2 regions of the Arthrobacter sp. TJ-270 genome follow, and region 1 is predicted to be linked to the other one. Evidence: riboswitches for the same ligand, from Rfam matches in the RefSeq annotation. Region 1 holds a riboswitch; the other holds the start of a gene.
The links. A riboswitch is a leader RNA that binds a small molecule or an ion and turns the genes downstream of it on or off. The one in region 1 is predicted to bind glycine.
Positions count from the first base shown of each region.

Region 2: linked by a shared signal. The riboswitch ahead of gcvP (aminomethyl-transferring glycine dehydrogenase) and the one ahead of gcvP (aminomethyl-transferring glycine dehydrogenase) in region 1 are both predicted to bind glycine.

Region 1 is NZ_JBZCNB010000003.1:31,925-36,056, forward strand. It holds gene gcvP (aminomethyl-transferring glycine dehydrogenase) at 1-1,318, opposite strand, end outside; glycine riboswitch at 1,370-1,473, opposite strand; glycine riboswitch at 1,475-1,576, opposite strand; gene AC4D2M_RS07355 (FAD-dependent oxidoreductase) at 1,656-2,729, opposite strand; gene AC4D2M_RS07360 (phytoene desaturase family protein) at 2,792-4,132, opposite strand, start outside.
Region 2 is NZ_JBZCNB010000009.1:31,904-36,035, forward strand. It holds gene gcvP (aminomethyl-transferring glycine dehydrogenase) at 1-2,656, opposite strand, end outside; glycine riboswitch at 2,802-2,899, opposite strand; gene AC4D2M_RS14815 (Lrp/AsnC family transcriptional regulator) at 2,983-3,984, opposite strand; gene AC4D2M_RS14820 (DUF5058 family protein) at 4,123-4,132, shown strand, end outside.

The sequences.
Region 1 (4,132 bases):
CATCCGCTTCGTCCGGAAGGCCGGCGCCAAAAACCTCTGCGATCGTCTCAAGATGAGCGTCCGTGGTGGTTTCGTCGCAGGAAATGCCTACGTGATCCTCGTCGACCAGGCGCAGGTTGATGCCGCACTCTTCGGCCTTGCTGACGAGGTCCGCGGCCGCGCCGTCCGCCTTCACGAGGAGAGTGTCGAAGAACTGGCCGTGGACGATTCCGGGAAGAGCCGCGGCGAGCTTCGCGGCCTTGCCGTGGACGCGTTCAGCGATAGCCCTCAGTCCGTCCGGCCCGTGGTACACGCCGTACATGCTGGCCACGATCGCGAGCAGCGCCTGCGCGGTGCAGATATTCGACGTCGCCTTCTCACGGCGGATGTGCTGCTCACGGGTCTGCAGCGCAAGCCGGTAGGCGGGAGCGCCGTCTGAATCCTTTGACACACCGACCAGGCGGCCGGGAAGCATCCGCTCCAGCCCCTTGCGGACGGCCATGTACGCGGCGTGAGGTCCACCGAAGAACAGCGGCACACCGAAACGCTGGACGGAGCCGACGGCGATATCCGCGCCCTGCTCACCGGGCGGGGTGATCAGGGTCAGCGCCAGCAGGTCGGCCGCGACCGTGACCAGCGCTCCGGCGTCGTGCGCTTTGGCGATGAGGTCGGTGGAGTTGCGCAGGACGCCGGACGTGCCGGGCTGCTGGAGGACGACGCCGTTGATGTCGCCGTCGGGCAAACCGTTGGAAAGGTCAGCAATCTCGATGTCGAAACCGAGCGCTTCGGCGCGGCCCGTGACGACGGCGATGGTCTGGGGCAGGCAGTCGGCGTCCAGGACGGTGCGTCCCTTGTTCTTGCCGGAGCGTCGCATCAGCAGGACCGCTTCGGCCACGGCGGAAGCTTCGTCGAGCAGGGACGCGTTGGCAATCGGCAGTGCGGTGAGATCCTGGACCATCGTCTGGAAGTTCAGCAGTGCTTCCAGCCGGCCCTGGGAGATCTCCGGCTGGTACGGCGTGTAGGCGGTGTACCAGCCGGGAGATTCGAGGACGTTGCGGCGGATTACCGGGGGCGTAACGGTGTCGTAGTAGCCCTGACCGATCATCTGGACGGCGGTCTTGTTCTTCGCCGCGATGCTGCGCAGTTCTGCGAGAACCTCCGACTCGCTCAGCGCAGACGGAAGGTCGAGACCTTCTTCAATGCGGATGCTCTCCGGCACCGCTACGTCGACGAGCTTGTCCAGGCTTGGGTATCCGAGGACCTTGAGCATCCGCTCCGCGTCATTCGAGCGCGGACCGATGTGGCGGTCGGAGAAGGTTGATTCCGTCTGGTGGGTCATGGGAACTCCGTAGATCGGGTCCGCTCGGGGTGTGCGGACGATTATCGGGTTCCTCCCCACTCTGTATTGGACCTGAGAGATTTTGCGGACGAGACGCTCGCATTGCACCGTCGGTGAGCACAATCACGCTGTGGTTGTACTGCTTTCCAGAGTTGCCTTTCCGCTGCGGTGCTGGGCCTGAGAGATTCCTGGGGAGGGTTTGCTCCTACGGCGCCTGCCGGACGTGAGTCAACGGCAGAACTCTCCCGCTGCGGGTCATTGGCTGGTTATGGCTATTCAATTGTGTGATCGTGAGCAATCTTACTCTTCGGCAACGCACGCCGGAAATGGTTGGGCGTCAGCCCGCGAGCTCTTCCTGCTGATCCACGATTCTGAGCTGCCTCACTGCCTGAATCGCTGCCGCCCGTCCGGCCCTGGTGGCTCCGAGGGTTGATGCTGATGCGCCGTAGCCCACCAGCAGCACGCGATCATCCTTCAGGACCTTCACGCCGTCCATCCGGATGCCGCCCCCCGGCTCCCGTAGCTTCAGCGGTTTCAGGTGGTCGAGTGCGGCACGAAACCCGGTGGCCCACAGGATGGCGTCGGCTGCGACCGTCCTGCCGTCGGCGAGCTCTAGGCCGGTTTCTGTGATCCTCCTGAGCGGCCCCTCCGACCGGAGGATGCCTGCGTCAATGCCCGCCCTGTATTGGGGTGTCAGCGGAAGTCCGGTCACCGACACAACGCTCGACGGCGGAAGCCCGGCCTTGGTGTGCTCGTGCACCCTGCGCTCGACGTCGCGGCCCCACTCGGAGTCGAACGTCCGGTCGGTGAAGAGAGGTGGGCGGCGGGTCACCCAGGTGGTTCTCGCGCCGGCTTCGTGGAGCTGGAGAAGGAACTGGACGGCCGAAGTTCCCGCACCGACCACCACAACGCTCCTGTCGCGGAACTCCTCCGCGCTGACGAAGTCCTGGGTATGCAGCTGCCGTCCGCGGAACTGTTCCCGGCCTGGATAGTAGGGCCAGTACGGGCGGTCCCACGTGCCCGTGGCGTTGATGAGGAGGCGGGTCTCCCATGTTCCTGCGTCAGTGTGGACGGTGAGCGTTCCCGATGTTTCCTCGGTGACCTTTTCGACCCTGACTGGGCGGCGAACTCTGAGCTCGAACTCCCGCTCGTAGGAGCCGTAGTAGCGGGCAACAACGGACGAGGACGGCTCGGTCGGGTCAGGTGTGCCCAGTTCCATGGCGGGCAGATCATGAATGTTGTGCGCTGCGCCGAAGGTCAGTGAGTCCCAGCGGTGCCGCCACGCGCCACCGGGGCCCTCGTTCGCGTCGAGGACCAGGAAGTCACGTTCCGGTCGGAGACCCTGCCGCTGCAGGTGGTACGCCGCGGAAAGCCCGGCCTGCCCCGCACCAATGACTATTACTTGCAGCACCCGCGCATCTCCTTGCTTCCGTTCCTCGTGATGGAACGCGATTCGCGGTTCTGATGTTCCTTCTAGGAGGCCGGAGACAGATCCGGTACCGACAGACCGAACACATCCTTCAACGCCAGCTTCGCAGCGTGATACCCGCCCATGCCGTGAACGCCCGGCCCCGGCGGAGTGGACGCCGAGCACAGGTACAGACCCTTCGCAGGCATCCGCCACGGGTTCGGCCCGAACGTGGGACGCGCCAGCAATTGCGGGATGGTGACCGCACCGCCGCCGAAGTCTCCCCCCACGTAGTTGGCGTTGTACTGTTCCAGATCGGCCGCCGTCATTGTGTGTGAACGTACGACGACGTCACGGAAGCCGGGCGCGAAACGCTCGATCTGCCGCACTATGGCCTCGGTCATATCTTTCGTGGATCCGTTGGGTACATGACAGTACGTCCAGAGGATGTGCCGTCCGTGCGGGGCACGGGAGGAATCGAACAGTGAAGGCTGCGAGATCAGGACGTAGGGCTTGTCCGGATGCTGTCCCGCCGCCACTTCGGCTTCGGAAGCCGCTACTTCCGCCCGTGTACCACCCGCGTGGACAGTGCCCGCGGTCCGTACTTCCTCGTTCGCCCAGGGCACCGGCCCTGAGAGGATGAAGTCGACCTTGCAGGCTCCGCCGCCGTACCGGAAACCCTCCAGCGCCGAAAGGTATCCCGGAGGCAGACGATGGCCCGCAAGGCTTCCGACAGCGCTAGGGGAAACGTCGAGCAGGACTGCACGGGCGTCGTCGAACTCGGCGATCGACTCGATCCGGCGAGCAGTGTGGATCACTCCTCCGTGCGCCCGGATGTCCTCCGCCATGGCATTTGCCAGTGCCTGCGACCCTCCCAGTGGAATGGGCCATCCCACCGCGTGGGCCAACGCACCAAGGGTAAGTCCGGCACCGGCAGCAGCGAGGGTCGGCAATGGAGATACCGCGTGCGCGGCAACGCCGGTGAACAACGCTGCCGCCTCTTCCGTTGAAAAGCGCAGGTTCCACAGCGGCGAACCCTGCTCCAGGGTCCCCAGACCCAGCCGGGCCGCAGCCACAGGGCGGCGAGGGATACGAAGGAATTGGTTCAGCCCGGTGTCCACCACACCGTCAATATGTTGCACGAGCGGACGCATCAGTCGTCGCCAGGCTTGTCCGTCCTTGCCGAGACTCATAGCCGTGCGCCCGAAGTCCCGGTAGGCAAGGCCGGCCCGCCCGTCGTCGAGCGGGTTCGCATAGGACAGCTCAGGCACCGCGAACGGGACCCGCTCGGAGAGGCCGAACTCCCGGAAGAACGGCGAGGCCAACGCCATCGGGTGAACTGCAGAGCAGGTGTCATGGAGATGGTCCGGTTCGAGCAGCTCCATGGTGCGCGATCCGCCGCCGAC
Region 2 (4,132 bases), on a different contig from region 1:
CCTCGACGGAGAAGTCACCGTCGGCCACCTGCTCCATTTCTTGCCGGATGACGATCATGGCTTCGATGAAACGGTCGATCTCCGCCACATCCTCGGACTCGGTGGGTTCCACCATCAGCGTTCCTGCCACAGGGAAGGACAGCGTGGGGGCATGGAACCCGAAGTCGATCAGGCGCTTGGCGACGTCCTCGGCCGTGACTCCCGTGCGCGCCGTGAGTTCGCGCAGGTCCAGAATGCATTCGTGCGCCACGAGTCCGCTTTCACCCGTGTAGAGCACGGGGAAGTACTCACCCAGCCGCGAGGCGACGTAGTTCGCCGCCACCAGGGCCGATTTGGTGGCCTCGGTCAGACCTGCACCGCCCATGAGCTTTACGTATGCCCAGGAGATCGGCAGCACTCCAGCGGAGCCGAAGCGCGACGCCGAGATCGGAACGCCGGCCGTGTTGGTACCTCCGCGGTTGGCGTCACCCGGCATGAACGGTGCCAGGTGGGCCTTTGCAGCCACGGGTCCGACGCCCGGTCCACCGCCGCCGTGCGGGATACAGAATGTCTTGTGCAGGTTCAGGTGGGAGACGTCGCCGCCGAACTTGCCCGGCTGTGCCAGCCCAACGAGGGCGTTCAGGTTGGCGCCGTCGACGTAGACCTGCCCGCCCGCGGCGTGCACGGCGTCGCAAACCTCGCGCACATCCGCGTCGTAGACGCCGTGCGTGGACGGGTAGGTGATCATGATTGCCGAGAGTGCATCCCTGTTGGTCTCGATCTTGGCGTCCAGGTCCGCGTGGTCGATGGTGCCGTCCGCAGCCGTGGCCACGACGACAACCTTCATGCCGGCCAGGACGGCGGAGGCCGCGTTGGTGCCGTGAGCGGAGGCCGGGATCAGACAGACGTTGCGCTGGGCTTCCCCGCGGGAGGAATGGTAGCCGCGGATGGCCAGCAACCCGGCGAGCTCGCCCTGGGAGCCGGCGTTGGGCTGGATGGAGACCTGGTCATAGCCGGTGATTTCGGCGAGGTCGGTTTCCAGCCCCGAAATCAGTTCACGCCAGCCTTCAGTGTGGGAGTCCGGCGCGAACGGGTGGATTGAGGCAAATTCCGGCCAGGAGATGGCTTCCATCTCGGCGGTGGCGTTGAGCTTCATGGTGCAGGAGCCCAACGGGATCATGGTGCGGTCCAGTGCCAGGTCCCGGTCGGAGAGCCTGCGGATGTAGCGCAGCAGCTGGGTCTCCGAGCGGTGCGTGTTGAACACCGGATGCTGCAGGTATTCGGAGGTGCGCAGCACCGTGCCGGGCAGTTCGAACCCCTGGGGTTCCTTCACCGGACCGGCACCGAAGGCGGCGGACACGGCGGAGAGGCTTTCCGGCGTCGTCGTTTCATCGACTGAGATGCCGACGGTGTCGGCGTCGATGAAGCGGAGGTTTATCCCGCGTGCTTCGGCCGCGGAGATGACCTTGGAGGCATCGCCCGGTGCGCGGACGGTGAGGGTGTCGAAGAAGGAACCGCTTATCAGCTCCCAGCCGGCAGCCCTGAGCGTGGTCGCCAGTGCCCGGGCGTTGTTATGGACGGTCTCCGCGATGGCCTTGAGCCCATCAGGGCCGTGGTAGACGGCGTAGAACGAGGAGACGATGGCCAGCAGGGCCTGCGCGGTGCAGATATTGGACGTGGCCTTTTCGCGGCGGATGTGCTGCTCGCGGGTCTGCAGGGCCAGGCGGTAGGCGGGGACCCCGGCGTTGTCCTTGGAAACGCCGACGATGCGTCCCGGAAGCGTACGCTCCATGCCCTCGCGCACCGCCATGTACGCGGCATGCGGCCCGCCGAAGAACAGGGGGACGCCCAGGCGCTGGCTGGAGCCGACGGCGATGTCCGCGCCCTGCTCGCCCGGAGGGGTGATCAGGGTGAGGGCCAGAAGGTCCGCGGCTACGGTCACCAGCGCGCCGCGGTCTTTCGCCTCGGCAATGACGGCGGACTGGTCCCACACGCGGCCGGAGACGCCCGGCTGCTGGAGGACGACGCCGTTGATGTCGCCGTCGGGCAGTCCTTCCGAGAGGTCAGCTACCTCGACCTCGAAACCCAGAGCTTCCGCGCGGCCCAGCACGACGGCGATGGTCTGCGGCAGGGAGTCGGCGTCGAGGACGGTCTTGCCATCACGTGCGGTCTTGTTCTTGTTCGCGCGCCGCATCAGCAGCACGGCCTCGACGACAGCGGTGGCTTCATCGAGGAGGGAGGCGTTCGCAACCGGAAGTGCGGTGAGGTCCTGAACCATCGTCTGGAAGTTCAGCAACGCCTCAAGCCGGCCCTGGGAAATTTCCGGCTGGTACGGCGTGTAGGCCGTGTACCAGGCGGGGGCTTCAAGGACGTTTCGGCGGATGACCGGAGGAGTGACCGTGTCGTAGTAGCCCTGGCCGATCATCTGGACGGCGGTTTTGTTCTTGGCGGCCAGGCTGCGCAGCGCTGTAAGCACCTCGACTTCGCTGAGGGCGCTGTCCAAGCTGAGGGGTTTGTCCTGCCGGATGGAATCGGGGACGGCGCTGTCGACGAGGCCATCGAGGCTGTCGTAGCCGACGGCCTTGAGCATGGTGTCGATGTCGGCCTTGCGGCGGGAACCGATATGGCGGTCTGCGAAGGTTGAACGGGATGAGTGGATCGTCACGAGGAACTCCATCATTCAGGTGATGCGTTTGCACCACGATGATCTGGGTTCCTCCCCGCTCTGTATTGGACCTGAGAGTTTCCGCGTTGCCTGTTGTTGCCAGGCCTCACTTGCACCGTCGGTGAGTCCGGTTACCCGGACTGCTTTCCAGAGTTGCCTCGCCGCGGCGGTACGTGGGCCTGAGAGATTCCTGGGGAGGATTTGCTCCTACGGCGCCTGCTGAACGTACCGGCAGGACTCTCCCGCCGCGGATCCAAGGCACGCATCACTTGAGGGTGACACGCTTCACACCATACCGGTTACTTGAAGGTTCACGCAAGCCGGTGCTGGTCACCGGTTCACCAGGCATCGCCCGGTACGATGACCTCGCCTGTCGCGGTGCCATCCCGGTTAAGCATCCAGCCTACCCGCTTGCGGACGTTGGCGATCACGACGCTTTCAACCAGCTCGAGGTCGGGGATGCGCTCTGCCGCAGTCTGTTCGACTGCCATGATGTCGGCGGCCGTGCGCAGCCACATCATGAACATGAAGTTCGTCGCACCGGTGGTGGAGGCGCACAGGCGTAAGGCGCCGAAGGATCCCAGTTGCGCCGCGGCGTCGTCGTGCCGGCTGGCCGGAAGGCGCGCGAACCACTGGCAGATGATGGGGTACCCGACCAGCCCGTTGGCCACCTCACAGCGAAAGGACAGGACGCCGGCGTCCAGTATTTTCTGGAGTTGCCGCCGGGCAGTCGCCGGGTGCAGGCCGACTACCTCCGCGATCTCGGCTGCGGTGGCGCGACCGTTGCGGCTCAGCTCCTGAATGATCGGACGGTACTTTGGCGGGAGCGCGCCACGGTGGGGGGCACGAACGCCGGCCGCATGTAGGAGTGTTGTCCGCTGGCCGGGGGTCAGCGTGTCGAGCCGCCAGCTGTACGCGCCATAGTGCAGCTTCGTGCAGAACGATGTCTCGTATCGAGTCAGACCGGGTACCTGGTCCAGTTGCGGGTACACGAATTCGACCAGCCAGGTCGGGGTTGGGGTGATGACTGTCAGCATCATGTCCCGGTTCCGGTAACACTCTTCGATAGTGAAGACATCCGGGATTGCGGCGATGGCGCGCACCGCATCCTCCCGTCGGGCTGGATCACACTGCACGTCGTGGAACGACAGGGACATCTGGTCCGGGCGGCCGACGGGATGTGCCGTAATCCAGGCCGCTCCGGCCGCCACCAGGCGGTCCCACCGTGCGGCAAGGGAGGTGGGATGCCTGCCCAGTGCCTCGCCGACAACTGTCCATGGCAGCCGGGGGCCGATCTGTAGTGCGTTGATGAGCCGCAGGTCCTCTTCATCGAGATCCATGCTTGCCTCCGTGATCGCTTTCTTCAGAAAAATCCTCCGGTTTGTAAATTATCAGGGATTTCGGTTCATGTGGTGCAGCTCACTTCACAATGAATAACAAGTGTTCTACCCGTCAGTGACTTACCCGGAAGGCTCCCCATGACGCCCA